DNA from 3 places in the Streptomyces sp. NPDC127097 genome. Region 1 is predicted to be linked to each of the others. Evidence: riboswitches for the same ligand, from Rfam matches in the RefSeq annotation. Region 1 holds a riboswitch; each other region holds the start of a gene.

Region 1 (10,455 bases):
TGGGGGAGTTCGGCCTCCGGCGGAAGCGGCGCCTCTTCCGGCCCGCCGTCCTGCGGCGGACGCCCGCCGCCCTCCGGGCCGCCCCCGTCGGGGCCGCCGTCCGGACCGTCCGGATCCGGGTCGTCGTCGCCGTCCGTGCCCTCGTCCGCGCTCTCGTCCGCGCCGAACTCCTCCAGCGTCCGGTCGAGTTTGTCCTCGTCCAGGCCGGGGGCGTCGAAGGGGTTGCGGCGCCGGCGGTGCGGCAGCGCCAGCAGCGCCGCCTGCCGCACGTCCTCCTCCAGGACGTCCGTCCGCCCCGCCCAGGCGGCCAGCGCGGTGGCGGTACGCGCCATCACGATGTCCGCGCGCATCCCGTCCACCTCGAACGCGGCACAGGTCGCGGCGATCTGCCGGAGCGCCGCATCGCCCAGCGTCACCCGCGGCAGCAGCTCCCGGGCCGCGGCGATCCGCCCGCGCAGCGCGTCCTCCTCGGCCGCCCAGTCCGCCGCGAAACCGGCCGGATCGGCGTCATAGGCCAGCCGGCGGCGGACGACCGTCACCCGCTCGTCGGGCTCGCGGGAGGCGGCGACCTCGACCGTGAGCCCGAAGCGGTCCAGCAACTGCGGCCGCAGCTCGCCCTCTTCGGGGTTCATCGTCCCGACGAGCAGGAAACGGGCCGCGTGGCGCACGGAGACGCCCTCGCGCTCCACGTACGAGGCGCCCATGGCGGCGGCGTCCAGCAGCAGGTCCACGAGGTGGTCATGGAGCAGATTGACCTCGTCGACGTACAGGATGCCGCGGTGCGCGTCCGCCAGCAGGCCCGGCTCGAACGCCTTCACGCCCTCCGACAGCGCCCGCTCGATGTCCAGCGCGCCGACCAGCCGGTCCTCGGAGGCGCCGACGGGGAGTTCCACCATCCGCGTCGGGCGCTCCTCGACGCCGCCCGTCCCGTGCGGCCCGTCGGGACAGCCGGGGTCCGGCGCGGCCGGGGCGCAGGCGAAGCGGCAGCCGCTGATCACGTCCACGGCCGGCATCAGCGCCGACAGCGCCCGGACGGCGGTGCTTTTGGCGGTGCCCTTCTCCCCGCGGACCAGCACGCCGCCCACCGCGGGGCTCACCGCGTTCAGCAGCAGCGCGAGCCGCAGATCAGCCATCCCGACCACCGCGGTGAAGGGGTATTGCGGGGTCGTGTTGTGCGCGGTCGTCATGCTGTGTCGTCCTCCACGTCGCCGTTGAGCTCCGTATTCGTCCTGTGCGTACCCCTCATGGCGCCCCCGGAGGCACGAACGGCAGTCCCTCCGGCACCCCTTCCTCGATCAGCCGCAGCAGCGCGCCGGTGTCCGCGTGCTCCTCGATCAGATCGCCCAGCCGGTCCAGCTGTTCCTCGCGCAGCACGCCGAAACGGGTGTCGGGGGCCGGGACGAACGCCCGGCCCGCGTCCGCCGCGACCCGCCGCAGGAAGGCCCGGCGGAAGCCGTCGCTCTCCAGGGACCCGTGCCAGTGCGTGCCCCATACGGAGCCGGCCCGGCAGCCGTCCAGGAACTCTTCGTCCCCGCCGGTCACTTCGGCGACACCGTGGTGGATCTCGTAGCCCTCCACCGGCTCGCCCAGCGCCTCGCCGGCCGGCCGCGCGAGCGTCTTCTCCGCCGCGAACCGCACCCGTACGGGCAGCAGCCCCAGCCCGTCGACCACGCCCGCCTTCGACTCGACCTCGTCCTCGATGCGCTCGCCCAGCATCTGGAAGCCGCCGCAGATGCCCAGCACCGGGCGCCCCTCGGCGGCCCGCCGGGCGATCGCGTCCGCCAGACCGCGCTCCCGCAGCCACGCCAGCGCCCGGACCGTGCCCCGGGTCCCCGGCAGCACCACCAGATCGGCGTCGGCCAGCTCCTCGGGCCGGTCCACGAACCGCACCACCACGCCCGGTTCGGCGGCCAGTGCGTCCACGTCCGTGAAGTTCGACATCAGCGGTACGGCACAGACCGCCACCCGCAGCACATCCGCCCCGTGCGGCGGAGCCACCACGCTCTCGCGCACCGCGCCGCGCAGCGACACTCTCAGTCCGTCCTCCTCGTCGATGCCGAGGCCGTGCGCGAAGGGCAGCACGCCCAGCGTCTGCCGCCCCGTGAGGCCGCGCAGCATCGCAAGGCCCGGCTCCAGCAGCGTCACATCGCCCCGGAACTTGTTGACCAGATAGCCCGCGACCAGCGCCTGGTCCTCCTTGGACAGCAGCGCGGTGGTGCCGAAGAACGAGGCGAACACCCCGCCGCGGTCGATGTCACCGACCACGACCGCCGGGATACGGGCGGCCCGTGCGAGGCCCATGTTCACGATGTCGGTACGCCGCAGATTGATCTCGGCGGGACTGCCGGCGCCCTCGCAGATCACCGCGTCATGGGTACGCCGCAGCTCCTGGAGGCAGTCGGTCACCGTCCCGAGCAACTGCTCCCGGCGGCCCGCGTACTGCGCCTTCCCCTGGGACGTCCCCCCGAAGTACCCCCGGGCGCTGAGCTCCCCCACCGGCTTCCCCAGCAGCACCACCTGGCTGCTGCGGTCACTGCCCGGCTTGAGCAGCACGGGGTTCATCAGCGCGGTCGGCGCCACCCGCGCCGCGGCGGCCTGCATCGCCTGGGCCCGTCCGATCTCCGCGCCCTCGCGCGTGACGAAGGAATTCAGCGACATGTTCTGTGCCTTGAAGGGCGCCACCCGGACGCCCTGCCGGACCAGCCAGCGGCAGATCCCGGCCGTCACCACGCTCTTACCGGCGTCGGACGTCGTCCCGGCCACCAGCAGACCACCGCCGACCGCCCCGCCGGCTGCCCTCAACCGCCCGCTCACCGGGTCCTCCTCCTGCGCTTCGGGTCACTACACCCGCCCACCCCCCGAAGGGGGGTGGGCGGCGGGGAAAAAACGGACGGCCTCATACCGCTCCCGCCTTACGCCCGGATACCGGTCCCGCCTCACGCCCGCGCCCCCCGGCCCGCGGAGCAACCGCTCCCCGGGCCACCACCCGAGCCACGGTCCCCCGAGCCACCGCCGCCCGCGCCACGCCGACGGCCGCCCGCGCCGCCACCGTCGTGACCAGCGCCAGCACACTCACCCGGCGGGAGAGCCGCACCGCCCGTTCGATGTCCGGCACCGCCACCGGCGGCGCCGCGCCGTTGAGCACCGGACGGTGTTCCACCCGCCCGCCGTACGCCAGCGTGCCGCCCAGCCGTACGCCCAGCGCACCCGCGAACGAAGCCTCCACCGGGCCCGCGTTGGGGCTCGGATGCGCCCCGCCGTCCGCCCGCCAGGCCCGCAGCGCACCGCGCCGGTCGGGGCCCGCGAGCACGGTCAGCGCGGCGGTCAGCCGGGAGCCGGGCCAGCCGGCGAGATCGTCGAGCCGGGCCGCGGCCCAGCCGAAGCGGCGGTAGCGCGGCGACTTGTGCCCCACCATCGCGTCCAGGGTGTTCACGGCACGGAACGCCACCAGGCCGGGCACCCCGCCCAACGCACCCCATACCAGGGCGCCCACCACCGCGTCGGAGGTGTTCTCGGCGACCGACTCCACCACCGCACGGGCCATCTGCGGCCCGTCCAGCGCCTGCGGATCGCGCCCGCACAGATGCGGCAGCCGCTCCCGTGCCACGTCCAGATCACCCGCCGTCAGCGCCCCGCCGACGGCCCGCGCCTCCCGGCCCAGCGAGGTGCCGCCCAGCACGGCCCAGACCGTCGCCGCGGTCAGCGCGACCCCACCGCCACCACGGAGCGACAGCAAAGCAGCGGGAGCATCGCCCCGCAGGGCGCGCTCCACCAGCGCCGCACCGGCCGCGGCCCCGCCCGCGCACAACACGGCATGAGCCGCCCCGTAACCACGGTGGTCGCGCCACAGTCGGCGCTCGACGGCGCCCGCGGCCCGGCCGAACGCGGCCACCGGATGGCCGCGCGGCGGATCCGCCGCGATCAGGTCGCCGAGAAAGCCGAGGGCCGCGCCGCACACATATCCCGCGTGTTCGCCGCGCATCGGGTCAGGCCGCCGTCAGGGCGTGTCCGTGACGTGCCGCCCGGCCCCGAAGGAGCCCTGCGGCGGCGGGCAGTGGCGATCTCAAGGGGCGGCCGGGCATGGCGGTATGTCCTCACTCAGGGTCCGCGCCCTGGCTCGACGTGACGGCGACCAGAGTCTCCTGGCTCCCGGATCGGCGTGTCCTCCGGCCTTCCAGTCCCGCGTACATCATCCGACGTATGCGAGGCGGACCGTGGCCTTCGCTGGAGGAACGCTCCCCGGTGACAGTGGCGGGACCGCGCCGGATTCGCACCGGACTTCCTCTGCTGTCGCCGATTGGCTCCGGCAGTCCACCACGCCCCGCGAACGCCGTCAACTCACCCTTGACCTGCGACGCTGCCCCGTGGCAGGCGCTGTGGTGCACGCCACAGCGTGGCTGGGGGGTCACGGACGGTTGCCCGCGCACCTGATCCCGCGTCACTATCTGGTGCACGGCGGCGAAGGGGCCGCCGGAAGGGGGCCGGGGGATGCCGCAGCGCGCTGACCGTCAAGAGATCCGTATCAGGATCACGGGCACGAACAATCCTGACCAGGACGTCGAGGACCTCAAGGCGTGGCTGGAGCGCGAGCCCTGGCTGAACGGGCGGTCGCACGACTGGGAACTGCGGCCGGCGGGGGAGCGCGACGACGGCCCCGGCGACATGGCCATCGGCGTCGACGACCTGATCCTGGTCGTGGTCGGCGCGGTCGCCACCGAGATCACCAAGAGCCTGACCATCGCCCTGCGCGAGTGGCTGCGCCGCCGCAGGGAGGAACGTGACACCGGCGAACGGCCCGCCGTGGCGGTCGGCGCCGGGGACGGCGAACTGCGCGCACTGGGCGACCCGGCACCGGGCGCCCCGGCCCCCGAACGCCCCGATCCGGGCAGCCCGGCGAACGGGGGCGGCAGCACCGCCGGGGACTGAGCCGGATGTCCGAATACGACGCACGGGGCAAGGTCAACCGGGCGCTGCTGATCTGTGTCGACGACTACCGCCACCTGCGGCCGCTCCCCGCCGTGCGGGACAACCCCCAGGAGCTCGAACGCGTCCTGCTCGCCCCCGGCACCGACCTCTTCACCAAGGGCGAGGTCGTCATCTGCCGGCCCCAGGAGCCCTGGGAGGTCGAACAGGCCCTGGACGCCGTCACCCAGGAGGCCCGCGGACTGCTGCTGGTGTACTTCTCCGGCCACGGCCGGGTCGGCCCGGACGGCGGCAATCTCCAGCTCATGGTCGGTGCGTCGGAACGGCGGCACAAAACCGTGTCCTGGCAGGACACCGTGCTGTCCTACCTGGACAACGCGCGGGCCGACCGGATCGTGATCGTCCTGGAGTGCTGTTACGCCGGCAACGCCGGGGAGGCGTTCCACGCCTGCCGCACCCCCACGTCGCTGCTGATGGCCGCCCAGCCCAACCGCCGGATCTTCAGCGGCGAGGAGCCCACCGGCGGCAGTGTCTTCACCCGCGCCCTGCGGCAGATCCTGGAACAGGGCATCCCCGGCAAGCGGTTCGTCACCTTCGAGGACCTGGTCCGGGAGCTGCGGGACCAACTGGCGGGCGAGCGGACCCCGATGGGCGACGTCTGGGAGCCCCGCTCGGCCAAGCAGAACACCGTCGACGACGTCATCCTGTCCTTCGCCACCCCAGGCATCCGGCCCCCCACCCCGCTGCGGATCCGATTACGGCGCCGGCTGAACACCTCCTTCCGGCACTGGTTCCGGATCCTGATGGTGCTGGCGATCATCGCCGTACCGGCCACCGCGGGCGTCGTCCTGCTGAACCTCCCGCGCGGCGCCGAAGCCTGCCCGCCCGCCCTCGAACTGCGGCTGCTCACCGCGCCCGAGGCCGAACCCGCGCTGCGCCAGGCGGCCTTCGGCTACGAGATGTCCGACGCCAACACCCGGCCCCTCAACGGCGAGGGCGACCTCCCCGACGGCTGCCGGCGCGCCCAGATCACCGTCTACTCCGCCGCCAAGGACCAGGTCGACCAGGGCTTCGCCGCCGCCGACCGCTGGCAGGGCGAGGCCCACGGCACCGGCAAGGACGGGCCGGACGACATCGACCCCCTCTACCGGCCCGGACCCCAGCCCGACATCTGGATCCCCGAATCCACCGCCGACTACTACGAGGCCCGCCGCGGGATGCCCGCCAAGAACTCCCCGGCGACGCTCCACTACAGCGCCCCGGTCGCCTACACGCCCCTGGTCGTCGGCATCCCGGCACCCCGCCGGCTGGACGACGTCGAACCGGCCGGCGCCTCCTGGCGGGAGCTGCTCACCGGCACCGACCGCACCCACCGCGACCTCCGGCTGCTGCGGCCGAGCCCGGTGCTGTCCGGCACCGGACTGCTGCACACCCTCGGCCTCTACCTCGCCCACGACGGCGCGGACGCCACCTCGTCCGGCGCGCCCGACCTCACCCTCGCCCGGCACGCCGAGGAACGGCTGTCCGCCCCCGGCAGCCAGTACGCGGGCAGCACCGAACTGCTGTGTTCACTGCGCCCCGACGCGGACGCCGCCGGCTCCGTCGACCGTACGAAGTCCGCGCCCCTGGTCTCGGAGAAGTCCCTCGCCGACTACAACCTCGGCCGCGCCACCGGCAGTTGCCCGGCCCTGGACGCCCCGCTCCCGCTCCGCAACCGCTACGTCGCCTACTACCCCCGGCAGGTCCCCGCCCTCGACCACCCCCTGATCCGGGTCGACTGGCACGGCACCAGGGACGCCACCCCACGGCAGGCCGCCGTGGCCCGCTTCGCGACCTGGCTGCGCGCCCCGGACGGCGGCCAGCGCACCCTCACCGCCCAGGGCTACCGCGGGGTGCACGGCACCGGCCCGGGGGCGGGCTCACCGCTGCTCGACAGCCGCGCGGACGTCAGCCCCCTCGCCCCGACCGTCCCCTTCAGAGCGGACCCGGACCAGGTCTCCCAGGTACTGGACGGCTACGACAAGGCCCAGAAGTCCAGCCAGGTGCTGATCCTCCTCGACACCTCCACCTCCATGGCCGACGGCGGCCGGCTGCCGACCGCCGTGCGCGCGGCCGGGCGCGTCCTGGAGATGGTCGGCGCCCGCCACACCTACGGCCTGTGGGCCTTCCCGGACCGCGCGCACCCCACCGACGCCGACGCGGTGCGCGAGCTCGTCGCGCCCGGCAGCGCCGACCCGGCACCGGGCCGGGCCGCGCTGAACCGGATCGCGGGCGGCGAACTGGTCGAGCACGGGGCCGCGATGGAGGAAGCACTGACCCGCGCGGTGCGCAGGATGAAGAAGTCCCCGGCCACCAACAAGGCCATCGTGCTGATCCTCGACCAGGACGACGGCGCGGGCCCGGCGCGCGCGGCGGGCGTGGAGCGGACCCTCGGCACCCTCGTCGAGGAGGGCCCCGAAGTGCCCGTCCTGGCGCTGGCGCTGGGCAAGAACGGCTGTGACACCTTCGCCCTCCAGCGGCTGGCCGACGCCTCCCACGGCCAGTGTGTCCCCGGCGGCCCGCAGGCCGTCGACACCCTCGCCGGACGGATCGCCTCCATCGGCACGGCCACCAAGGGGGACCGATGACCGCACCACGCACCGCCGCACCCGCCGCCCTGGCCTGTCTCGCCCTGACGCTCGCGGCGAGCGGCTGCACCCCGGGGGAGCAACTCGTCCCGGAGAAGGGCGCGATCGTCCTCGCCACCGGCAGCGACCTCAGCAGCTCGGGCGTCCGGCAGGACCTGATCCACGACTGGGAGCGGCGGACCGGCCGTACGGTCCGGATCGTGAAACTCCCGGACACCGCCGACGGCCAGCGCAGCCAGCTGCTGGCGGCGGGCCAGTCCGGCAACGGCGGCTACGACGTGCTCAACCTCGATGTCGCCTGGACCGCGGAGTTCGCCGAGGCGGGCGTGATCCGTCCCTGGGCCACGGCCCTGAACGGCGACTTCCTCGACAGCGTGGCCAAGACGGTCGAGTACGGCGGCAAGGTGTGGGGGGTGCCCTTCAACACCGACGCCGGGCTGCTCTACTACCGCAAGGACATCCTGCGCGCGTACGGCCACGGCGCCCCGTCCAACTGGGGCGAGTTGAAGGACGTGGCGACCGAGGTGGCGCAGGACTACAACCGCGAGTCCGCCCGGGACGCCGCCACCGGCCACAAGAAGCGGCGGCCCAGGATGTACGGCATGGTCGCCCAGCTGCGGCCGTACGAGGGGCTGACCGTCAACACCCTGGAGTCGGCCTGGGTCAATGGCGGCGACCCGGACGCCACCAGCTTCACCAAGGGCGAGCAGGTCGGCGCGCTCCAGCAGGGCATCGCCGACCTCAAACTCCGGCTCGACTCGATCATGCCGCACGAGGCCACCACGATGGACGAGACGGAGAGCCGCCGCTGGTTCGCCGACGGCCGCGCGCTGTTCATGCGCAACTGGCCGGTGGAGTACGCCTCGGTCGCCGAGAAGCTCACGCCCGGCGAGCAGTTCGACGTCACCCAGCTGCCGGCCCGCCCCAGCGACGGCAAGCGGATGTCCGTGCTGGGCGGGCAGAATCTCGCCCTCGCGGCCGGCACGACCCGGCCCGCCGGCGCGCGGTCCCTGATTGAGGCGCTGACCGGCCCCGGCAGCGAACGCTGTCTGCTGGAGCGGGGATTCGCGGCCACCCGCGACTCGGCCTACCGGGAGGCGGCCACGGCACCGCACTGCCCGCTGCCGCCCGACGACGCCGAGCACGGTGAGCACGGCGCCGCGGGGCGGCCGGAGCCCCGGCCCGACCCCCGCACCCTGCACGCGGCGCTGATGGCGGCCGCACCGCGCCCGCGCAGCGCGCACTACCAGACCTTCAGCAAGGTCGTCCAGATCGGGGTGTCCGCCTATCTCAACGGCGTCGGCGGCACCGCCATCGCCGACCGGCTGGCCCGGGAGGCCGATGACGCGCTCGGCGGACGGGGCGAACAACGGACGAGGCGCCCGGTCCGTCGTGGCCGGCGGCGTCAGCCGGCCACGATCAGATAGATGCCATAGGCCACCGCCGCCGCGCAGAGGCCGAAGGCGGCCACCGCGCCGGCCCGTGCGCCCGCACCCGGTGCGGCGACCACGGCTGCCGCACCCTCCTGGCCCGCCTTGCGGGACGTGCCGGCGATGCCGACGGTGAACAGGCCCACGATCCCGACCGTCACCACGAGGGTGACGCCGAAGACCTGGCCGAGAGCTGCCCAGTCGATGCTCATGGAGTTTTCCTTAGGTGATGACAGCTAGCGGGTGACCGTCGCGGCCTTGGCACGCGGGGTGGTGGAGGCGCCGTCGCCGGACGCCTGGGCCGGAATCCCGGCGGTTTCCGGGGCGTCGGCCGGAGCGGCGTCGGTCTCCGGGGCGTCGGCCGCCGGGGACTGCTGGCCCGCCGGCGGCGGGGAGACGGTGCGCAGCGCGGCGGTCACCACGCCCACCGGCTCGGCGGCGGGACCCTCGTTGACGTTGGTGTGGTCGACCGGCTTGCGCCGGGAAGCGGCCCAGATCGCGCCGCAGATGGCCAGTCCGAGGACCGCCACCGCCGCCACGCCCCAGTCGCCCTGACCGGCGAGGAAGGCGGCACCCGCGGCGACCGCACCGGCGGCCGGCAGCGTCAGACCCCAGGCGAGGACCATCCGGCCGGCCGTGGACCAGCGCACCACGCCACCCTTGCGGCCCAGGCCGGAGCCCATCACGGAGCCGGAGCAGACCTGGGTGGTGGAGAGCGCGAAGCCGAGGTGGGAGGAGGCCAGGATGGTGGCCGCGGCGCCGGTCTGGGCGGCGAAGCCCTGCGGCGGCTGGATGTCGGTGATGCCCTTGCCCATCGTGCGGATGATCCGCCAGCCGCCCAGGTACGTGCCGAGCGCGATGGCGACACCGGCCGAGGCGATGACCCACAGCGGCGGGTCGGCGTGCGGCGCGACCACTCCGCCGGTGATCAGCGCGAGCGTGATCACACCCATCGTCTTCTGCGCGTCGTTGGTGCCGTGGGCGAGGGAGACCAGGGCGGCGGAGGCGATCTGACCCGCGCGGTAGCCCTTGGCGGTGTCCGCCTCGTCGCGGTTGCGGGTCAGCCGGTAGGTGAGCCGGGTCGCCGCCATCGCGGCCAGGCCGGCGACGATCGGTGCGGCCACCGCCGGGATCAGGACCTTCATCACGACCGCGTCGCCGTGCACACCGTTGGTGCCGACGGACACCAGGGTCGCGCCGATCAGACCGCCGAAGAGGGCGTGGGAAGAGCTGGAGGGGAGACCCGCGAGCCAGGTCAGCAGGTTCCAGACGATCGCGCCGACCAGGCCGGCGAAGATCACTTCAGGTCTGATGCCGGCGCTCTCGTCGATGATCCCCCCGGAGATGGTCTTGGCCACCTCAACGGAAAGGAAGGCGCCGACGAGGTTGAGGACTGCCGACATCGCCACCGCGGTCTTGGGTCGCAATGCCCCGGTGGAAATGGTGGTGGCCATCGCGTTGGCCGTGTCGTGGAA
Region 2 (10,455 bases), on a different contig from region 1:
CCCGCGAACGCGGCGACTTCGAGGGGGCGTTCGCCGCCGCGCCCGTCACCCTCGACGCCACGTACACCGTGCCGCCGCTGCACAACCACCCCATGGAGCCGCACGCCTCCACCGCCCGGTGGAGCGACGGCCATCTGACCGTCCACGACACCAGCCAGGGCGCCACCAAGGTCTGCGAGGACCTCGCCGCGCTGTTCCGGCTGGACCGCAGCGAGGTCACCGTGGTCTCCGAGCACGTCGGCGGCGGCTTCGGCTCCAAGGGGACGCCCCGCCCCCAGGTCGTCCTGGCCGCGATGGCCGCCCGCCACACCGGGCACCCGGTCAAACTGGCCCTGCCGCGCCGGCAGCTGCCGGCGGTCGTCGGCCATCGCGCACCCACCGTCCAGCGGGTCCGCCTCGGCGCGGGCGACGACGGCGTCCTCACCGCCCTCGCCCATGAGGCGGCCACCCACACCTCCACCGTCACGGAGTTCGTCGAGCAGGCCGCGGTCCCGGGGCGCGTCATGTACACCTCGCCGAACAGCCGCACCGTGCACCGCGTCGTCCCGCTCGACGTACCGACGCCCTCCTGGATGCGCGCACCGGGCGAGGCCCCCGGGATGTACGCCCTGGAGTCGGCCGTCGACGAACTCGCCGTCCTCCTGGACATCGACCCCGTCGACCTGCGGATGCGCAACGAGCCGGACACCGAGCCGGACAGCGACCGCGCCTTCAGCAGCCGTCAGCTGGTCGGCTGTCTGCGGGAGGGCGCGGAGCGCTTCGGCTGGCTGCCCCGGGACCCCCGGCCCGGCGTCCGCCGGGAGGGCGATCTGCTGCTGGGCACCGGTGTCGCGGCCGCCACCTACCCGGTCTACGTCGCCGCCTCCTCCGCCGAGGCGCACGCCGCCACCGACGGCGGTTTCCGCATCCGGGTGAACGCCACCGACATCGGCACCGGCGCCCGCACCGTGCTCGCGCAGCTCGCCGCCGGTGTCCTGGCCGTGCCCGAGGAGCGGATCCGGATCGAGATCGGCAACAGCGATCTGCCGCCCGCGATGCTGGCCGGCGGTTCCGCGGGCACCGCGTCCTGGGGCTGGGCCGTCCACAAAGCCTGTACGGCGCTGCGGCACCGGCTCCGGGACCACGTCGGACCGCTCCCGGCCGACGGGCTGACCGCCGCCGCCGACACCCGCCGGGAGACGGCCGAGGGCTCCCCGTACGCCCGGCACGCCTTCGGCGCCACCTTCGCCGAGGTCCAGGTCGACACCGTCACCGGAGAGGTCCGGACGCGGCGGCTGCTGGGCGTCTACGCGGCCGGCCGCATCCTCAACTCCCGTACGGCGCGCTCCCAGTTCATCGGCGGCATGACGATGGGGCTGGGGATGGCGCTCATGGAGGGCAGCGTGCTGGATCCCGCGTTCGGTGACTTCGCCGAGTGCGATCTGGCCTCGTACCACATTCCGGCCTGCGCCGATGTGCCGCTGATCGAGGCGCACTGGCTGGAGGAGGAGGATCCCCACCTCAACCCCATGGGCAGCAAGGGCATCGGGGAGATCGGCATCGTCGGCACCGCGGCGGCCCTCGCCAACGCCGTCCGGCACGCCACCGGGGTCCGGTTCCGCGACCTCCCGCTCACCCCGGACAAGGTCCTGCCGCGGCTGGTGGACCGGCCGGGGGAGGGCCGGGCCGGCGGACTCCACTGAACCAAGATCAGTTGCGGAACCCGCCCGGCCGGGTCACCATGACAAATGACCCATACGTGATTATTGCTCACTCTTCGTGTTTCGGGGTTCGTTGGTCCAACGAGGTGAAGGGCGTGAGCCTCGCGGTGAGGAGCCACGACATGACACTTCCCAGCGACCGGCACTACACGGTCGAACTGCATGCTTCGGCGGAGCGTGTGCCGCAGATCCAGCGGATTCTGGCCGCGCACCTGCGGTACTGGGATCTTGAGCTGCATATCCCGCCCGTATGCCGGGGAGTGGCGGAACTCCTGACCAACGTCCATCGCCATATCGGCCCGGACGCGCCGTGCGTCGTCGAACTCCGCTGGACCGGCCGGCACCTCACGGCCTCCGTCGCCGACCAGGGGCCGCGGCTGCCGAAGTTGCTCAGCGCGGGCGGCGGCGGGCTCTCCAGAGTGGCGGCGCTGAGCGACAGTTGGGGCACCTGTGGCACCCCGGACGGCAAGGTCATCTGGTTCACCCGCCGGGTCGAGGCGGCCCGCAAGACGCCGCTGACCAGCCGCACCCCGCTGCGCAGCGTGCCCGACGCGAAGGGCCAGCCGGCGGTGCCGCCGCCCGTGCCGGCCGAGCCGCTCGCCGAGCCCGTACGGGAAGCCGTCGCCGAGACCGGCGCCGAGACTCCCGCGGCCTCGTCCGAGGCGTCGCTGGTCTGACCCGCCGCCAACGAAGCGCCGTCAACGAAGTGGCGAGGTGTTGACGCCGACCGCGGTCGCGCCTCGCCCGGACACCATCGTCCGGCTGTCCGGTAACCGCCTGGTCGCGACCCACTACGGGCTCTACAACACCATCTGCGGTATCGGCATCACCCTCGGGAATCTGCTCACCGGCGCCCCACCGGACGCCTCCCGGTCCGCCGGACTGCCCGCCCCGCCTTGGGATCGCCCTCCCGGCCCCTCACCGGATCCGGGCCGTCGAGCCGGTCATCGCCTCCGGGCCGTCACCAGCCACGCCGCGCTGCCGAGCGTGACGCCGTCGGAGCCCTGGTGTTCGGCCAGGGCATCCCGCAACGCGGTCACCGTCTTGGCCCGCGCTTCCGCACTCGCCTCGGCGAGCATCGCGCGCGACCCCGGCATGTCGAGTTGGTAGGCCACCACGTCGTCCGGATCGGGGCCCATCCACATCGGCTCGTCGACGGCGCTGATCGTGACCTCGTCGAATCCCGTGCTGTCCAGCAGCTTCTTGATCCGGTCGGCGTCGGCGAGTGAGAACGGGCCCGGGGCGCCGGGCGCATCGAGCTCGGGCAGCTGTACATACGGGGCGATGGCGTCCATCGGCACCGTCAGATAGGCATTGTCCCGCAGGCTCCGCCAGCACAGGAACGCCAACTGTCCGCCCGGACGCAGCGCTCGGGCGATATTCGCGAACGCCGCCTCCGGGTCGGCGAAGAACATCACCCCGAAACGGCTGATCGCGATGTCGAAGGCGCCGTCCTCGAAGCGATGGACCTGGGCGTCCCCTCGCTCGAAGGTGATCTGCGGCAGTCCGGAGCCCGCGGCCTGCTTCCGGGCCGCGGCCAGCATCGGCGCCGACACATCGACGCCGAGCACCGACCCCTCGGCGGCGGCCCGCGCCGCCTCCAGGCTGGTCCCGCCGCTGCCGCATCCGATGTCCAGCACCCGGCTGTCCGCCCGGATCCCGGCCGCCGCCATTAAGTGCGGGGTGAGCAGGCGATACCGTGCCTCCTGCCTTTCCCGCTGCTGGACCCAGTACCGTCCGTCGTCCCCGTTCCAGGTCTCGGCCTGCCCGGCGTTGCCCGCCGCGATCTCGTCGGGCAGCGGTGTCCCGCCGTCCCCGGCCACGGCCTGATCCTTACCCTGTCTCATTATTCCCCCTTGTGTGAAATGTTCGCGGGTGGCTGTACGACGTCGCCGACCAGGGAGTTCGTCGCACGTACCCCGATGTGCCATACCTGCGACACCCCCCCTTCCCTGGCGCTCGTTCCTCTTGGAACACTCTGCTGACCGTGGTTCCGCACCACTCCTCACACAACCGCACACCAACACCCGTCATTTCGGCAACTCCCCCACAAGCGAAGAGGTTCCCAGCCCCATGCCTGAATTGAATCGCCGGCGTTTTCTCCAGATCGCCGGCGCCACCGCCGGTGCCTCGGCCCTGACGAGCAGCATCGCCCGTGCCGCAGCCATCCCCGCCAAGCGAAGCTCCGGATCCATCAACGACATCGAGCACATCGTCGTCCTGATGCAGGAGAACCGTTCCTTCGACCACTACTTCGGCTCGCTCAAGGGCGTACGCGGCTTCGGTGACCCGCGTCCGCTCGTCCTGGAGAGCGGGAAGTCCGTCTGGCACCAGCCGGACGGCGACAAGGAGGTGCTGCCCTACCACCCGGACGCCGAGGACCTCGGCATGCAGTTCATCGCCGGCCTCGACCACGACTGGGCGGGCGGCCACAAGGCATGGAATAACGGCAAGTACGACAACTGGATCGCCGCCAAGACCGCCGGGACGATGGCCCATCTGACGCGTAAGGACATCCCGTTCCACTACGCGCTCGCCGATGCGTTCACCGTCTGCGACTCGTACCACTGCTCGTTCATCGGGGCGACCGACCCCAACCGCTACTACATGTACACGGGTCACGTCGGCAACGACGGCAAGGGCGGCGGCCCGGTCCTCGGCAACGAGGAGGAGGGGTACGACTGGACGACGTACCCGGAGCGGCTGGAGAAGGCCGGGATCTCCTGGAAGTTCTACCAGGACATCGGTGACGGCCTGGACGCGGACGGCAAGTGGGGCTGGATCGACGACGCCTACCGCGGCAACTACGGCGACAACTCCCTGCTCTTCTTCAACCAGTACCGCAACGCCAAGCCCGGCGACCCGCTCTATGACAAGGCCCGCACCGGCACCAACGCCAAGGAGGGCGACGGCTACTTCGACCGGCTCAAGGCCGATGTGAAGGCCGACAAGCTGCCCAAGATCTCCTGGGTCGCCGCCCCCGAGGCATTCTCCGAGCACCCCAACTGGCCCGCGAACTACGGCGCCTGGTACGTCTCCCAGGTGCTGGACGCGCTCACCTCCAACCCCGAGGTGTGGAGCAAGACCGCGCTGTTCATCACCTACGACGAGAACGACGGCTACTTCGACCACGTCCTGCCGCCCTTCCCGCCGGCCTCCGCCGACCAGGGCCTGTCGACCGTGGACACCACGCTCGACAGCTTCGGCGGCAACGCCAAGTACTCCGCGGGTCCCTACGGCCTCGGCCAGCGCGTCCCGATGCTCGTCGTCTCACCCTGGAGCACCGGCGGTTTCGTCTGCTCCGAGGTCTTCGACCACACCTCCATCATCCGCTTCATGGAGCGCCGCTTCGGCGTCCACGAGCCGAACATCTCGCCCTGGCGGCGCGCCATCTGCGGCGACCTGACCTCCGCCTTCGACTTCGGGCTGGAGAACACCAAGCCGGCCTCGCTCCCCGCCACCGACGGCTACCAGCCGCCGGACAAGGAGCGGCACGACAGCTATGTGCCGAAGCCGCCGGCCAACCCCGTGCTGCCCAAGCAGGAGCCGGGCTCCCGCCCCGCCCGCCCGCTGCCGTACGAGCCGCTCGTCGACGGGTCCGCGACCCCGTCCACCGGCCGCTTCACCCTCACCTTCAAGAGCGGCGACAAGGCGGGCGCCTGCTTCACCGTCACCGCGGGCAACCGCACCGACGGCCCCTGGACGTACACCACGGAGGCCGGCAAGAAGATCTCCGACACCTGGAACACGTCCTACTCCAAGGACGTCTACGACCTGTCCGTCCACGGCCCGAACGGCTTCCTGCGCACCTTCAAGGGCAACGGCAAGAAGACCGGGCCCGAGGTGACCGCCCGCCATGACAAGACGGCCGGCCGCGTCGTACTCACCCTGACCAACCCCGGCCGCACCGACTGCCACCTCACCGTCACGCAGGCTTACGGCGGCCCCGCCGAGACCTACCCGGTCCGGGCGGGCGCCACCGTCAAGAAGTCGGTCGACCTGCGGGCCAGCAAGCGCTGGTACGACCTGTCGGTCACCTCTGACACCGACCCCGCCTTCCTGCGCCGGTTCGCCGGCCATGTGGAGACCGGCGAGGTCGGTGTGAGCGACCCGGCGATCATCACCGGCTGAGCCGCCCACGACGGGCCGGGACCGGCGCCCCCACGGGTGCCGGCCCCGGCCCGCACGGCGTCAGGAAGCCCCGCCGGGCAGCCCGCCGCGGACCTCCCGGGCCGCGGTGACCAGGTTCTCCAGGGCCTCCCGCACCTCCGGCCAGCCACGGGTCTTCAGACCACAGTCCGGGTTGACCCACAGCCGCTCGGCCGGAATCGCGGCAAGTCCCTTGCGCAGCAAGGCCGTTGCCTCGGCCACGTCCGGGATGCGCGGCGAGTGGATGTCATAGACCCCGGGCCCCACCTCGCGCGGGTAGCCGGCCGTGGCGAGCTCCGTGGCGACCTGCATATGGGAGCGGGCCGCCTCCAGGCTGATGACATCGGCGTCGAGGTCCTCGATGGCCCGGAGGATGTCACCGAACTCCGCGTAGCACATATGGGTGTGGATCTGGGTGTCCGGACGGGCCCCGCCGGTGGTGAGGCGGAACGCCTCGGTGGCCCAGGCCAGGTACGCGGCGTGGCCGGCCGCACGCAGCGGCAGCGTCTCGCGCAGCGCGGGCTCATCGACCTGGATGACCGAGGTGCCCGCCGCCTCCAGGTCGTTCACCTCGTCGCGCAGCGCGAGCGCCACCTGGCGGGCGGTGTCACCCAGCGGCTGGTCGTCGCGGACGAAGGACCAGGCGAGCATGGTGACCGGGCCGGTGAGCATGCCCTTGACCGGCCGCTCGGTGAGCGACTGGGCATAGCGGGTCCAGCGCACCGTCATCGGCTCGGGACGGGAGATGTCCCCGGCCAGGATCGGCGGCCGGACATAGCGGGTCCCGTAGGACTGCACCCAGCCGTGCTGGGTGGCGAGATAGCCGGTCAGCTGCTCGGCGAAGTACTGGACCATGTCGTTGCGTTCCGGTTCACCGTGCACCAGGACGTCGATCCCGGCCTTCTCCTGGAAGGCCAGCACCTCGCGGATCTCCGCCGAGATCCGCTCCTCGTACCCCTCGGCGTCCAGCCGCCCGGCCCGCAGCTCCGCCCGCGCCGTGCGCAGCGCGGCGGTCTGCGGGAACGAGCCGATGGTGGTGGTCGGCAGCAGCGGCAGCCGGAGGTGCGCGCGCTGGGCGGCGGACCGCTCGGCGTACGGCTGGGATCGGCGGCCGTCGGCCTCGGTGACGGCCGCGGCGCGGGCCCGCACCGCCGGGTCACGGGTGAGCGCCGAGCCCGCCCGGGAGGCCAGGTCCGCGCGGCTGGCGGCGAGTTCGGCCGCGATGGCGCCGGTGCCCCGGGACAGACCGCGCGCCAGCGTCACGATCTCCGTGGTCTTCTGCCGGGCGAAGGCCAGCCAGCGGGCGATCTGCGGGTCGATGTCCCGCTCGGCCCCGGTGTCCAGCGGGACGTGCAGCAGCGAGCAGGAGGACGACACATCGACCCGCTCGGCCAGTCCGAGCAGCGTGCCCAGGGTCGCCAGCGACTGCTCGTAGTGGTTGATCCAGATATTGCGGCCGTTGACGACGCCGGCGACCAGCCGCTTGCCGGGCAGCCCGCCGACCGCCGCGAGATCCTGGAGGTTGCCGGCCGCGGGGCCGGTGAAGTCCAGCGCCAGGCCCTCGACGGGCGCCTTGGCCAGCACCGGCAGCGCCTCGCCCAGCCGGTCGAAGTACGAGGCGACCAGCAGCTGCGGGCGGTCGGTGAGCGCACCGAGGTCCCGGTAGGCGCGGGCCGCGGAGTTCAGCACGGCGGGGGAGCGGTCCTGCACCAGCGCCGGCTCGTCCAGCTGCACCCAGCGGGCGCCGGCCGCCCGCAGATCGGCGAGCACCTCGGCGTAGACGGGCAGCAGCCGGTCGAGCAGCGTCAGCGGATCGAAGCCGGCCGCGACGCCGGGCGCGGGCTTGGCCAGCAGGAGGTAGCTGACGGGCCCGACGAGGACCGGCCGCGCGGCGAGTCCGAGGCCGAGTGCCTCGGTCAGCTGGGCGACCTGCGCGGCGGAGTCCGCGGCGAAGACCGTGTCCGGCCCCAACTCCGGGACGAGGTAGTGGTAGTTGGTGTCAAACCACTTGGTCATTTCCAGCGGCGCCACGTCCTGGGTGCCGCGGGCCATCGCGAAGTAGCCGTCCAGGGGGTCGGCGGCCACCGCGGCGCGGTGCCGCGCCGGGATCGCGCCGACCATCACGCTGGTGTCCAGGACGTGGTCGTAGTACGAGAAGTCGCCGGTCGGCACCTCATGGACGCCGGCCTCGGCGAGCTGCCGCCAGTTGGCGCGGCGCAGACCGGCGGCGGTGGTACGGAGCGCGTCGGCGCCGACGCGGCCCTTCCAGTAGCCCTCGATGGCCTTCTTGAGTTCACGGTTCGGCCCCTGACGGGGGTAGCCGTGCACGGTCGCTCGTGCTGCCGCGGCTGCGGACCTGCTGGTCACGGAACTCTCCTTCGCGAGTCTGTCTCCATGGACCACGGGACAGTCGGGGGCGCGAAGGAACGGCAAACCCGGCGGGACCCGGCGCTCTTCCGCCGGCCGTGCCCGCCCGATGTGTCCGCCGACCCGCCCTCGAGGTCACCGAGATCACCCCGCACACCGGTCGCGCGGGGGCACTGGCAGGTCTTCGGACTCGCGGGCACATCCGCCGAAGGCGGACATCTACTGGCCGTCGCTTCCCAGACCCGGCCGGGCCCAGTGCGTATGACGGCGGTCGTTCCCACTCACCGCTGCGGGGCAGTCCCGGAATTCCACCGGGTTCCCTCTTGCGACGCGCCTGCCTGGCGGGCAGGGCGAACCAGTTGCACGCGCCAGCCTAGGCGCTGCCGCCCGCGGGGGACACCGCCACCGGACCTCCCATAGGTGACATCGGCCACCGCCGGGACGGCAACGCGCCCCCGCCCGCGGTGCCGTGGCTTGCCCTGGAGTGCGCTCCAGCTCCTAGCGTGGGCGCACGACTTACCGCTGTCGCTGAACGAAGGGAACCTCGTGCGCTACACACTGTTCGGCAGGACCGGTCTGCGGGTGAGCGAGCTGAGCCTGGGCGCCATGACCATGGGCGACGACCGGGGCCAGAGCGCCGCCGAGGACACCAGCGGCCGGATCCTGGACGCCTACACGGACGCGGGCGGCAACTTCATCGACACCGCGAACATCTACACCGGCGGCGCCTCCGAGCGGATCCTCGGTGGGCTGCTGGAAGGCCGCCGGGACCGCTTCGTCCTGGCGAGCAAGTACACCTGCATGACCCACCAGGGCGATGTGAACGCGGCGGGCAACCACCGCAAGAACCTGGTGCGGTCGGTGGAGGCGAGCCTGGACCGGCTGCGCACCGACCACCTCGATGTGCTGTGGGTGCACGCCCGGGACAACTTCACGCCGGTGGAGGAGGTCATGCGGGGGCTCGATGACGTGGTGCGCTCGGGAAAGGTGCTCTACATCGGGGTGTCCGACTGGCCCGCCTGGGAGATCGCGCAGGCCAACACCCTTGCCGAACTGCGCGGCTGGACCGCGTTCGCGGGCTCGCAGCTGCGCTACAACCTGCTGGAGCGGACGCCGGAGCGGGAGCTGCTGCCGCAGGCCCGCGCCTTCGATCTGGCCGTGCTGGCCTGGGCACCGCTCGCGGCCGGCAAGCTCACCGGCAAGTACCGCCGCGGGGAGACCGGCCGGCTGGCCACCGCGGACGACGGCGCCACCCCGAACCACCTTGAGGAGGAGACCCTCACCGCGGTGCTGGAGGTCGCCGAGCAGGGCGGCTGGAGCCCCGCACAGGTGGCCCTGGCCTGGCTGCGCAGCCGGCCCGGCAACATCATTCCGATCATCGCGGCCACCAAGGAGAGCCAGCTGCGCGACAATCTCGGCGCCGTCGACCTCACCCTGGACGCCGACGCGCTGGACCGGCTCGACCGGACCAGCGAGGTGCCGCTGGGCTTCCCGCACGACTTCCTGCGGCAGCCGGGCGTCATCGAGAACGTCTACGGCGACCGCTGGGCCGAGATCGAGGACCGGCGCTCCACCCACCGCCGTACGACGAGCGACATCCGCTGACCGGACGCCGCAACGCGGGTCGCCCCAAAGCCGGACGCCGCCGCCTGAGCAGTCAGGCGGCGGCGTCCGTTCGGCTACCGCGGGAGCGCGGGCCGGGTCAGCGCAGCGCGCTGCGCTGCTGCCACTGCTGCCAGCTCTCCTGCCAGACCTCCAGGCCGTTGCCGACGTCGGTCTTGTTGGTGTTGGTGGTGTTCTTGACCTCGACCGTGGAGCCGATGGTCAGGAAGTCGTAGGCCCTCTTGGCGTCCGAGGTGGTCATGCCGAAGCAGCCGTGGCTGTTGTTCTCCACGCCGATCGACTTGTTCCACGGGGCGGAGTGCAGGAACGTCCCGGAGGCGGTGAGGTGGGTGACCCACTTGGAGTCCAGCATCCACTCGCTGCCGTGGCCGATGGTGGCGGAGTCCATGGTCTCGGCCGCGTTCTTGCTGCGGACGGTGTGCACCCCGCCGCGGGTCGGGTCCTGCGGGGAGCCCGCGGAGCCGGAGATGGTGCCGACGCTCTTGCCGTTCTCGTACATCGTCATGGTGTGCGAGGGGACGTCGATGACGGCCTTGTGGTCGGCGCCGATGGTGAAGCCGAAGTTGTAGTCCCGCGCGAACCAGCCGCCGTCACCGGAGTTGATACCGGACAGCGC
Region 3 (10,455 bases), on a different contig from region 1:
CGATGCCGAACGCGATCAGTACCAGGCCCATCAGCCCGGCGCCGATGCGGTAGACCTTGCTGAGCCGGTGGTCCACGGGCAGATGCTCGTCGAGCCGTGTGTGGCGCCGCTGCTTACCCCGGTGAAGCGGGTTCACGGGCCCGTGCAGGGTCTGGCCAGTAGCCCCAGTAGCCATGTCCGGCCTCCTTCGCGCAGGTGCCGACTGGGCCGTACTCCACTCCAGGATCCGCCAGGGTGGCAGTTCACGCCATCGCGCCCGGTGGCGGGGGAGCACCGAGCCACCCTCCTGGCCCGCCGGGCGTCCGGCCCGGCACCAGCCGGCACACCGGGCCCGGCAAAGGCACCCTCCGAGGCCGACCCCGGGGGCTCAGCCGCCGGCGCCGCCCCTGGCCTCCCGGATCTCCTGCACCACCCGGGCCGCCGTCTCCCGTACCGCCTCGGTCTCCATCAGAAAGTGCCACCAGTCCGGATGGCGCCCCTCCAGGCCCGCGACCGCCCGGTCCAGCCGCGCCACCGCATCGTCCAGGGGCCCGGCATGCCGCGGATCGGGGGTGCTGCGCCCGCTCATCGCCAGCCGCTGCGCGTCCCGTACGGCGAAGCGGGTCCGCTCGACCTCCTTCTGCCGGTCGAACGAGACCGCATCGAGCCGCTGTAGCCGGTCACCGGCCGCCGACACCGCCTCATCGGTGGTGTCCAGCAGCGCCCGTACGGTCGCCAGCCGGCTCGTGGCATCCGCCCAGCGCTGCTCGTCCCGCGCCTGCTGCGCCTCCCGCAGCTTGACCTCGGCCTGCTGGACGGACCGCGCGGCCTGCTCCGGCACCTGCTGGAGGTCCTGCCAGCACGCCGCGCTGTACCGCCGCCGCAGCTCGCTGAGGACCGGGTCGACCTTCCCGGCACGCGTCGTGATCGCCTGTGCCCGGGTCCGCAGCGACACCAGCCGCTTGTCGATCTCCGCGGCCTTCCCCGGCAGCCGCTCGGCCTCGGTCCGTACGCCCTCGGCCTGGCGCAGCACGTCGTCGGCGCGCCGGATCGTCTCCTGGACGCCATGCTGCCCGGCGCCCTGGTTGAGCTTGGTCAGCTCCGGCCCGAGCGCCGCCAGCCGGGCCGCGAGATCGTCGGCCTGGAGACCCTGCGCACGGACCGCGTCCAGCGCATTGCTCGCCGCCAGCAGCGCCTGCCGCGCCCGCTCCACGGCCGGGGCCAGCCGCGCCAGCTGCGTCTCGGCGGACTGGAGCAGCGGCCCCAGCCCCTGCGCGAACCGGTCCAGCTCGCCCTTGACCCGGTCCAGCTCCTGCTTGGCACGGGTCAGATCGGCCCGCGCCCGCGACATCGCGGCCCCGTCGAGGTCGTCCCGGTCCAGATCGTGGGAGTCGACCGCGGTGATGTACCCCTGGCTCACCTCGTCGATCCGCCGGCCGAAGCCCTCGTACTCCTCTGCCGCCTTCCGCGCGGGCGGCGAGGTGTCGACGGCGGTGATCGTCTCTATGGAGATCCGCAGATCACGGTGCGCGGTGTCCAGCTCGTAGAACGACGCCGCCGCGGCATCCTTGGCGGCCTGCGCATCGGCCCGCTGGCCTTCCCCCCGCCCGAACCAGCGGCGGGTCCCGCCACCCGCGAACGACCACGGCGCCATCGCCACCACCAGCGGCAACGGCAGCAACATGAGCGCCATCGCATCCCGGACCGGGCCCCCACGGGCGCGACGGCGTTCTCGCTGCTCATGCGGCTGAGTGTCTGTCGCCGTCACTTCCCTCTCCCGATCGGATCGCCCCAGGACCGAATGTCATTCTCCCACTCACCGGAAACGAACACACCGGCCGGTAAGTTCGCCCTTCGAGTACTGGTTTGCAGTTCAGCCCCGGAGGCAAGGTAGTCTGTCGGCTCGGCCAGGGCGCATAGCTCAGCGGTAGAGCGCTGCTCTTACAAAGCAGATGTCACAGGTTCAAATCCTGTTGTGCCCACAGAGAAATAGCAGGTCAGAGGGCCCTTCGTGCGAGTGCGCGGAGGGCCTTCGGCTGTCGGTGCACATTCAGTTGTCGGTACGTATTCAGTGCAGCGCGCATTGCATCCGGGCGTCGGTCGGTACGCCGGTGATCAACAATGCATTTCCCGCCCGTCCCTCCCCGCCCGACACACCAGCTCGCCAGGCCCCGCCCCGCCGTCCCCGCCCGCCGGCGCCGAGGCTCGTACGCTGGCGAATGTGACGCGTGTGATCGTGGCGGCAGGAGGTGGCGGCGATGCGGTCGCCGCTGTGATGCTGGATGCGGCTCTCTACGGGGGCGAGACACTGGCGGTGGTGTTCTCCTACGCGTGGGACCGGCTCTTGGTCGACCCGGTGCCGGGGCCGAGAGGGCCGGCCAACTTCAGGGGGCTTCGTCCTCTCACCCGCAGCGTTCGGATCGTGCCCGCCGATGCCACGCCGATTGCTCCTGCGGGGTCGACGCTTCCCCGGATGGCCGCTGAGCTCCGGCAGACCTTCGCGCTCATTGATCCGCACCACGGCGCCGAGGGCATCGTTCGCCAACTCGAAGAGCTGGTGCAGTACTTGGAGCCGGAATCCATCGACCTCCTGGATGTGGGCGGCGACATCCTCGCCCGGGGGGACGAGTCCACGCTCCGCAGCCCGCTGGCCGATGCCCTCACCCTCGCGGCGTGCGGTGAACTCAACTTCCCGGTACGGCTTCTGGTCGCCGGCCCCGGCCTCGATGGCGAGCTTGCCGCCGAGGTGCTGCGCGACCGACTGGGGCCTGTTGCGCTGACTCTCGGCGCGGAGCACGTTGCGCCCGTCAGCGCGGTCCTGGAGTGGCACCCCTCTGAGGCCACGGCCATGCTGGCCGCCGCCGCGAGGGGTGCTCGGGGCCGGTGTGACGGGAGCGGTGCCGGTGCGCCGGTGCCGCTGACCGATGAGGGGCCCGTCGTGTACGAGGCCGATCTCGAGGAAGCGCTCCAGCGGAATCAGCTCGCCGGGGCCATCCTCGCCACGGAGAATCTGCACCAGGTCGAGCAGTACAGCCGGGAGATCTGCGGCTTCTCCGAAATCGATGACGAACGGCACCAGGCCGGGCGGCTCGGCGGGCAGGCGCCGTCGGCGATCGATCCGGAAGCGGTACTCCGGCAGCTCGACGATTTCGAGGCCGATGCGCGGGGGCGCGGCATCACGCACACGACCTTTCGCCGGCTCACCGAAGCCTTTGGGCTCAGTGGTACGCAACGCCTGGAGCTGAGAGCGCTTCTGCTCGGCAGCCGCCCGGAGCGGTATCAGGCTCCGCTCTGGCACATTCCGTCCGGAGCTTGAGCGAGAACGAGCAAGAGCTCGATCCGAGGTTGTCGGGGCTATTGGCCTTACGGCATCGCGGACCGGTGCCATGGCGAGGGCTGCGGACCCGCCGCAGGCGCTGTTGTTCGCCGTGGGGGTGCTGTGTATCGTCGGGAGCAATGGCTTGAACTTTCAAGTACTTGTTCGCGGCCTCGCGGGGCCGGACCCGACCTGCGAAAGAGCGGCTCCTGATGACGTCCCCCCTCGGTACTCTCGCGTCCTCGCGCCTCGACATCCCCACCCGCCACGCCCCCTGTCCGGCCGGTTACGACGCCGGGCTCCTTCTGCTGCGCCTCGCGCTCGGACTGACCATGGCGGCCCACGGCGCCCAGAAGCTGTTCGGCTGGTTCGGCGGGCCGGGGCTGGACGGGACCGGGCAGTTCTTCACGATGAGCGGCTATCCGGCGGGCCGGACGATGGCCGTCGTCGCCGGGCTGAGCGAGGCGCTCGGCGGGCTCGGGCTGGCGGTCGGGCTGCTCACGCCGCTGGCCGCGGCGGCGGTCGTCGGCACGATGATCAACGCCCTTGCCGTCAAGTGGGGCGGCGGCTTCTTCGCGCCCAAGGGCGTGGAGTACGAGCTGCTGCTGACCGCCGGTGCGGCGGCCCTGGCGCTGACCGGGCCCGGCCGCTTCGCCGTCGACCGGCTGCTGCCCGGTCTGCGCGCCCACCGGACGGTCCACGGCGTGATCGCGCTGATGCTGGGTGTGGTGCTGGCAGGCGGGGTGCTGCTGGTACGGAAGTGACGCCGGGGCGAGCCCCCGGAGATGGCTGCCCTGCCCCGTGGCGCACCCGGAGTGCGCGACGGACGGGACGTCTGCCGGCCGGATACCGGCCGGCAGGCCCTGGGCAGGGGCGGGGTGTGCGAGGTAGAGCAGAAGTAGGGGAGGCGGCGGCGCCACGGCGGTGTCGCGGCCGGGAGATCGGAGAACAGCTCCATGTCCGTACGACGTCTGAATCACGCGGTGCTCAACGTCCGCGATGTGACACGGTCGGTGGCGTTCTACACCGAGGCCCTCGGGCTGACGGTGGATGTCGAGATACCGGGGCGGGCCGCGTTTCTCAGCGCTCCCGGCTCACTCAACGATCATGATCTGGGGCTGTTCGCGGTGGCGCCGGACGCGCCGGGGCCCGAGACCGGGCGGGTCGGGCTGTACCACCTGGCCTGGGAGGTCGGCACGCTCCGCGAACTCGTCGCGGCACACACGCGGCTCACCGAGCGCGGCGCCCTGGTGGGATCGACCGACCACCTCGTCGCCAAGTCGCTGTACGCCAAGGACCCGGACGGCAACGAGTTCGAGGTGATGTGGCGGGTCCCGCGGGAGGACTGGCCGGGCCCGGACCAGCCGGACCGGCTGCTGCCCCTCGATCTGGCGGCGGCGCTGGAGCAGTGGGGGCCGGACCGGGAGACGGGCGCCGCGGCGGGCTCGGCCACCTGAGGCGCCGGACCGGGCCGGGGGAGCGAGGGGCCGGGAGCGGCTCGGGCAGTTGAGGGCGCCGGGCCGGCTCGGCCGCCCGCGGGCGCCCGTCCGGATTGGGACCCGCGGGCGCTCGACCGGACCGGGGCCCGAGGGGCCGGGACCGGTTCGGGCATCCGGGAGGGCGCGGCCGGGGTGCGGGAGCAGGCGCCGGCCCGCGCTTCCTCAGGCTCCCGGCGCGGTCTGCTCCGGCGACTCGGCTCGCCGAGCCCGCTCCGCCCAGCGCTTTTCGACGCCGGCCAGACGCCAGTACGCCAGCGCCGCGGCCCACACCACCACGAACAGGCCGACGATGATGAAGCCGACGTTGTCGAGGTCGAGGCCGGAAATCCAGCCGGTGAGCGCGTCGTTGAGGCCGAGCTTGTCGTGCAGCACGGTCACCAGCTCGATGGTGCCGATGAAGAAGGCGACGGCGATCGACAGACCGGTGATGGTGAGGTTGTAGTAGACCTTGCGCACCGGGTTGGCGAACGCCCACTGGTAGGCGAAGTTCATGAAGGTGCCGTCCAGGGTGTCGAACAGGCTCATCCCGGCGGCGAACAGCAGCGGCAGACACAGGATCGCGTACCAGGGCAGGCCCGCCGCCGCGCCGCTGCCCGCCATCACCATCAGGGTCACCTCGGTCGCGGTGTCGAAGCCGAGCCCGAAGAGGAAGCCGAGCGGGAACATCTGGCCGGGGCGCGAGATGGAGCGGGTGAACCGTCCCAGGAAACGGTTCATGAAGCCGCGCGCGTCGAGGCGCTGCTCCAGCTCGGCCTCGTCATAGTGGCCGTCGCGCATGCCTCGGAAGACCCGCCAGATCCCGGCCAGCGCGATGAGGTTGAGGGCGGCGATGAGGTAGAGGAAGGTGCCCGAGACCGTGGTGCCGACGGTGCCCAGGATCTGGTGGGTACGGGACTCGTCGTTGAGCAGCGTGCCGGCGAGCTGGGCACCGCCGGCCACGAGGGCCGCCATCACCACGACCACGCTGGAGTGGCCGAGGGCGAACCAGAAGCCGACCGAGACCGGCCGCTTGCCGTCGGCCATCAGCTTGCGGGTGGTGTTGTCGATCGCGGCGATGTGGTCGGCGTCGAAGGCGTGCCGCATACCGAGGGTGTATGCGGTGATGCCGAGCCCGACGCCGAAGACCTGGCTTCCGACGGAGTAGTGGTTCGGGACCACGAGCAGGAAGAGCACGCCGAAGGCCACGACATGCAGCCCGGCTATGACGGCCATCAGGCCCGCGGTACGGACGGTGTCCTGCCGGCGCCAGCGGAACGTGGCGGGGGCAGGGGAGTTCGGGGTATCGGTGGACAGGGCCATCCGGGCGGTCACGCTCCAGCACCTCGTGGATCAGTTCGTGAGATGCCGTGGCCGGTCTCCTGGCTTACGGGTGTGTCCGCGTCCGCCCCGGCCTTCCCGGCCGCGGGCTGCGGTCAGTGGCGCCGCGGGCGCGCCAGGCGCCCGCGGAAGGGGTGGAAACTCCCCGATCACAGTGGCGAGGGCCGCTCCGGGCTGGGACCACAAGGTCCGTCACCGGCTTCCCGAACACCACGGCCCGGCCACTCTAGCCGCCGCCCTCGCGGTACGCGGTGCGTGGGGGTTTTCGCCTTCCATGGGGGCACTGCCCTCAATGGACCGGTCACAGGGGGCCGGTTGTGGTGGGCCGGTCGCGGTGGGTCAGTAGTCCAGGGACGAGAGGAAGGCGTGCAGTTCGTGGTCGAAGAGCGGGGTGTTCTCCAGGTTGACCATATGGGCCGCACCCGGTATTCGGACCCTTCGGGCGCCCGGGACGGTCAGGGCTATCGCATGGGCGTTGGCGGAGATGTCCCGGCTGTCGAGGTCGCCGTCGAATACGACCGTCGGCACCCGGACCTCCCCGAGGCGGTCGGCGGCGCCGACTTCGAGGGGCATTCCGGCGCCCATTCCGTCGGCATGGACCTCCACATTGGCCGCGGCCGAGGCGCGCATCCGTTCGCGGAATCCCGGATGCACCGCGGACGGTTCACGATGCGGCCCGTCCACCCATATCCGCAGGAAGTGCTCGACATACCGCTCCGCGCCGTCCGGTGCGCCGATCGCCGCCACCTGCTCCTTGATGTGCGCCAGGACGAAGGGGTCGGTGAAGGCCCGGCCGCTGATTCCCGGGGAGGCGAGCGCGAGGGCCGTCACCCGGCCGGGGTGGGCGAGGGCGGTGTCCAGCGCGACCCGCGCGCCGTGGGAGAGGCCGACGAGGACGGCGCTGGGGACATCGAGGGCGTCCAGCAGGGCGCACAGGTCGTCGTGGTGGGAGAAGTCGCCGGTCACCGTGGAGGACAGGCCATGGCCGCGGGCGTCGTAACGGATCGCGCGCAGGCCGGAGTTGACCAGCCAGGTGAACTGCTCGTCCCACATGTGCTGGTCGAGCATGCCGCCGTGCAGCAGCACCACCGCCGGGCCCGAGCCGGCCGTCTCGTAGAACAGCTCGCCCTCGTCGATCGGCACGATGCCGTTGTCGATCTCGGACCAGGCGGTGATTCTCCGCGTCATTCTCCTGACCGTCCTTTGTGCATGAGAGGGGGCGGGGCGGGTCTGTCGTCGTGGCCGTCAGAATTGCCGTTACTACGGTTCCTGCCGTTACTGCCTTCACTGCGACGACTGTCCCGACTGCCCTGACTGTCGGTTTCCTCCGGTTGAACGCGCGAGCCGTTCGCCAGGTGCCGGAATTCCTCGCCGAGTCGGTCGAGTACGTGCAGCGCGGTGCGGACGTCCTCGGCGGGCAGGTCGGCCAGCCGCTGCCGCAGCTCCGTCGCCTCGAACTGCTGGACCCCGCGTATCGCCGCGGTGCCTTCGGTCGTCAGCCGGATCAGGGGCGAGCGTCGGTGGGCGGGATTCGGGGCCGTGACGACCAGGCCCAGCTCCGCGGCGTGGTTCACCCAGCGCTGCACCGGCTGGCGGTCGAGCCCCATCGAACGCGCCAACTGCGGGACGGTACGCGGACCTTCGGTGCGCAGCGCGTCCAGGAGCGCGTGTTCGCCGGCGGTCATGCCGGTGTCGGCCAGCTCGCGCTCCACCGCGCGCACGACCGTGCGGTGCAGCGGCCACAGACGTCGGATGACGTCGTACAGCAGATCTTCGGTGGCCGCCGGCCCTCCGGCGCCCTCCCCCTCGGTACCCCTCACCGCAGCCCCCTCAGGTCCCTCGTCGTCCCCATCGGCGTCCGCGTCGGCGTTCGCGTCGGCCTCTTCATTGACATCCCCCCCAATGACACTCGTGATGTCATGATGACACCGCTGATGTCGTTTGGGAAGGGGCCTGCCGCGGAATGGAGTTGAGGGGGCGGATGGGTGTGATGAGGCTCGTGTGGTCGGGGCGAGGAAAGGTGGACGGCGGATGAAGGTCGGTCTGTTGCGTGCGGTCGGGGTCGCCACGGCGGTCTACGGGGTGGCGGTGACAGCGGTGCCCGCTCTGCTGGCACGGCCCTCGGGGCTGGTCGATGAGGAGGGGCGGACCGAGCGGGCGACACGCACCTCGCTGCGCCCGTTGGCCTGGCGGGATGCGGTGAGCGGGCTGGCGCTGGCGGTGGCCCCGGAAGGCCCGGCGCTGCGCACCGCCGCGTATGTGCGGATCGCGGCCGACTTCGGGGACGCCGCTCTGCTCGGCGCGACGCTGCCCGGCCGCGACCGGAAGCTGGCGGCGGTGGCGGTGTCCGTGGGGTGGGGTGCGCTGTCGGTGGCCGGGCTGCTCGCCGGCGGGCGGCGGCGGGAGGTTAGGAGCCCGCCGGCGGCGGGGCCTCTTCAGGCGTGAAGGTGATGACGAGGTCGGCGCGGTCGCGAGTGGCCGCCACCACCCGGGCGTTGGCCTCGTCCGAGGCGTGGACGAACCGCTCGGCGTCGGCGCGCGGGCGCCCGAAGCGCTCATGGCGGTCGACCAGCCGCCGGATCCGCTCCGGGGTGTCCAGGTCCACGTACCAGACCTCGTCGAGCAGTGCGCGGACCCGCGACCAGGGGGCGGAGTCGAGGAGGAGGTAATTGCCCTCGGTCACGATGAGCGGGATATGGGGTGCCACGGGGATGCTGCCGGCGACCGGCTCCTCGATCCGGCGGTCGAACGCCGGGGCGTAGACGGCGCTGTCCGGCTCCGGTGCGCGCAGCCGCGCCAGCAGCGCCGCGTATCCGGCCGGATCGAAGGTGTCCGGCGCGCCCTTGCGGTCCGTACGGCCCAGGCGGCGCAACTCCGCCTCGGCGAGATGGAAGCCGTCCATGGGGACGAGTGCCGCCTGCCCGGCCAGCTCCGCGACCACATGGGCGGCGAGGGTGGACTTGCCGGAGCCTGGCGGCCCGGTGATGCCGAGCAGCCGCCGCCGGGCGGGAGTCGCGGACTCGGCGAGCCGGCGGGCGCGGGAGAAGAGATGCCGGGGATCCATGGTGCGTCCATCGTGCCCGATCGGCGTCGCAGCGGCCGGAGGCGCCCCGCTCGGCGGCCCTGCGCCGGCGGCTGCGTCGGCGACACGGCGCTCCCCCTCGCTCGCCGCCGCACTCCGCTCGCCCGGCTCACGCCCGGCCTCCGTTTCTCAGCCGTGGTACTCCATCCCGTACTTGGCGCCCGCTCTCGTTGAGGCGGTCGCGGCCCAGCTCGCCTGTGCGGGGCCGCGGGCCTGACCGTACGGCCGCGGGTCAGGAGGCGGAGGCGGTCCGGTCCGCGAGGCCCAGGCGCCACAGGGACGTGACCTCGGCGGCGCGGGCCACGTGGAGCGGGTCCGAGGTGTCCCGGGCGCGCGGATGGCGCGGGGTGACATCGAGCCGGCCAAGGACCGTGAGGCCGGCCTTGGCGAAGGCGTCGAGGAGTTCGGCGTGCGGACGCAGCCCGAGGTGCTCCGCCAGGTCGGAGAGGATCAGCCAGCCCTCGCCGTCCGGTGTCAGATGGTCCGCGAGGCCGTTCAGGAAGCCGTGCAGCATGCGGTTGCCCGGGTCGTACACCGCGTACTCCACGGGGGAGGTCGGTTTCGCGGGCACCCATGGGGGGTTGCAGACGACCAGGGGGGCGCGGCCGGCCGGGAACAGATCGGCTTCGACGACCTCCACCTGCCCGGCGACACCCAGGCGTTCGGTGTTCTCGCGGGCGCAGGCCAGCGCCCGCGGATCCTGGTCGGTGGCCACGATCCTGCGCACTCCGCGCCGGGCGAGCACCGAGGCCAGCACGCCGGTACCGGTACCGATGTCGAACGCCAGCTCCTCGGTGGGCAGCGGCGCCTCGGCCACCAGGTCGACGTATTCGCCGCGGGCGGGGGAGAAGACGCCGTAGTGCGGATGGATGCGGTCGCCGCCGAGCGCCGGGATCTCGACGCCCTTCTTGCGCCATTCGTTGGCGCCGATCAGGGCGAGGAGCTCACGCAGTGAGACGAGAGTGGTGGTCGGGTCCGAACCCGCCGTGGCGCCGGACGCCTCCGCGCCGGCGGGCTCACCGGGCCCGTACGCCCGGGTGCAGGCTTCGCGGACATCAGGGGCGCGGTGCAGCGGGACGGCGAAGGACGCGTCCAGGGGGACCAGCAGCATGCCCAGGATGCGGGCCCGGTGATTCTGCGCGGCCCGGTGCAGATGGAACGCCTGGGTGACATCGGCGGGCGGTGTCTTGCGGGGGCGCCGGTCGATCCGGCGGGCCATCGCCGTCAGCAGCTGACGGGCGTTGTGGAAGTCGCCGCGCCAC

The links. Region 1 has a riboswitch for cobalamin ahead of ACFWJW_RS34845 (cobalamin biosynthesis protein). Riboswitches for the same ligand answer to the same signal wherever they lie in the genome.
Region 2: linked by a shared signal. The riboswitch ahead of metE (5-methyltetrahydropteroyltriglutamate--homocysteine S-methyltransferase) and the one ahead of ACFWJW_RS34845 (cobalamin biosynthesis protein) in region 1 are both predicted to bind cobalamin.
Region 3: linked by a shared signal. The riboswitch ahead of ACFWJW_RS12790 (HoxN/HupN/NixA family nickel/cobalt transporter) and the one ahead of ACFWJW_RS34845 (cobalamin biosynthesis protein) in region 1 are both predicted to bind cobalamin.

The regions. Positions count from the first base shown of each region.
Region 1 covers NZ_JBHXFI010000079.1:12,239-22,693, forward strand. The annotation lists gene ACFWJW_RS34835 (putative cobaltochelatase) at 1-1,187, opposite strand, end outside; gene ACFWJW_RS34840 (cobyric acid synthase) at 1,243-2,814, opposite strand; gene ACFWJW_RS34845 (cobalamin biosynthesis protein) at 2,897-3,982, opposite strand; cobalamin riboswitch at 4,136-4,286, opposite strand; gene ACFWJW_RS34850 (hypothetical protein) at 4,489-4,926, shown strand; gene ACFWJW_RS34855 (caspase family protein) at 4,932-7,550, shown strand; gene ACFWJW_RS34860 (extracellular solute-binding protein) at 7,547-8,977, shown strand; gene ACFWJW_RS34865 (hypothetical protein) at 8,956-9,192, opposite strand; gene ACFWJW_RS34870 (anion permease) at 9,217-10,455, opposite strand, start outside.
Region 2 covers NZ_JBHXFI010000004.1:948-11,402, reverse strand. The annotation lists gene ACFWJW_RS05250 (xanthine dehydrogenase family protein molybdopterin-binding subunit) at 1-1,682, shown strand, start outside; gene ACFWJW_RS05245 (ATP-binding protein) at 1,823-2,377, shown strand; partial or broken gene ACFWJW_RS05240 (MFS transporter) at 2,448-2,600, shown strand; gene ACFWJW_RS05235 (class I SAM-dependent methyltransferase) at 2,645-3,547, opposite strand; gene ACFWJW_RS05230 (phosphocholine-specific phospholipase C) at 3,774-5,831, shown strand; gene metE (5-methyltetrahydropteroyltriglutamate--homocysteine S-methyltransferase) at 5,892-8,216, opposite strand; cobalamin riboswitch at 8,389-8,576, opposite strand; gene ACFWJW_RS05220 (aldo/keto reductase) at 8,763-9,821, shown strand; gene ACFWJW_RS05215 (Ig-like domain-containing protein) at 9,919-10,455, opposite strand, start outside.
Region 3 covers NZ_JBHXFI010000012.1:112,585-123,039, reverse strand. The annotation lists gene ACFWJW_RS12820 (DUF4383 domain-containing protein) at 1-175, opposite strand, end outside; gene ACFWJW_RS12815 (hypothetical protein) at 368-1,747, opposite strand; tRNA gene ACFWJW_RS12810 (tRNA-Val) at 1,890-1,961, shown strand; gene ACFWJW_RS12805 (DUF1152 domain-containing protein) at 2,255-3,295, shown strand; gene ACFWJW_RS12800 (DoxX family protein) at 3,508-4,059, shown strand; gene ACFWJW_RS12795 (VOC family protein) at 4,252-4,752, shown strand; partial or broken gene ACFWJW_RS12790 (HoxN/HupN/NixA family nickel/cobalt transporter) at 4,957-6,115, opposite strand; cobalamin riboswitch at 6,125-6,341, opposite strand; gene ACFWJW_RS12785 (alpha/beta fold hydrolase) at 6,451-7,299, opposite strand; gene ACFWJW_RS12780 (MarR family winged helix-turn-helix transcriptional regulator) at 7,296-7,931, opposite strand; gene ACFWJW_RS12775 (hypothetical protein) at 8,143-8,556, shown strand; gene ACFWJW_RS12770 (nucleoside/nucleotide kinase family protein) at 8,519-9,175, opposite strand; gene ACFWJW_RS12765 (methyltransferase) at 9,426-10,455, opposite strand, start outside.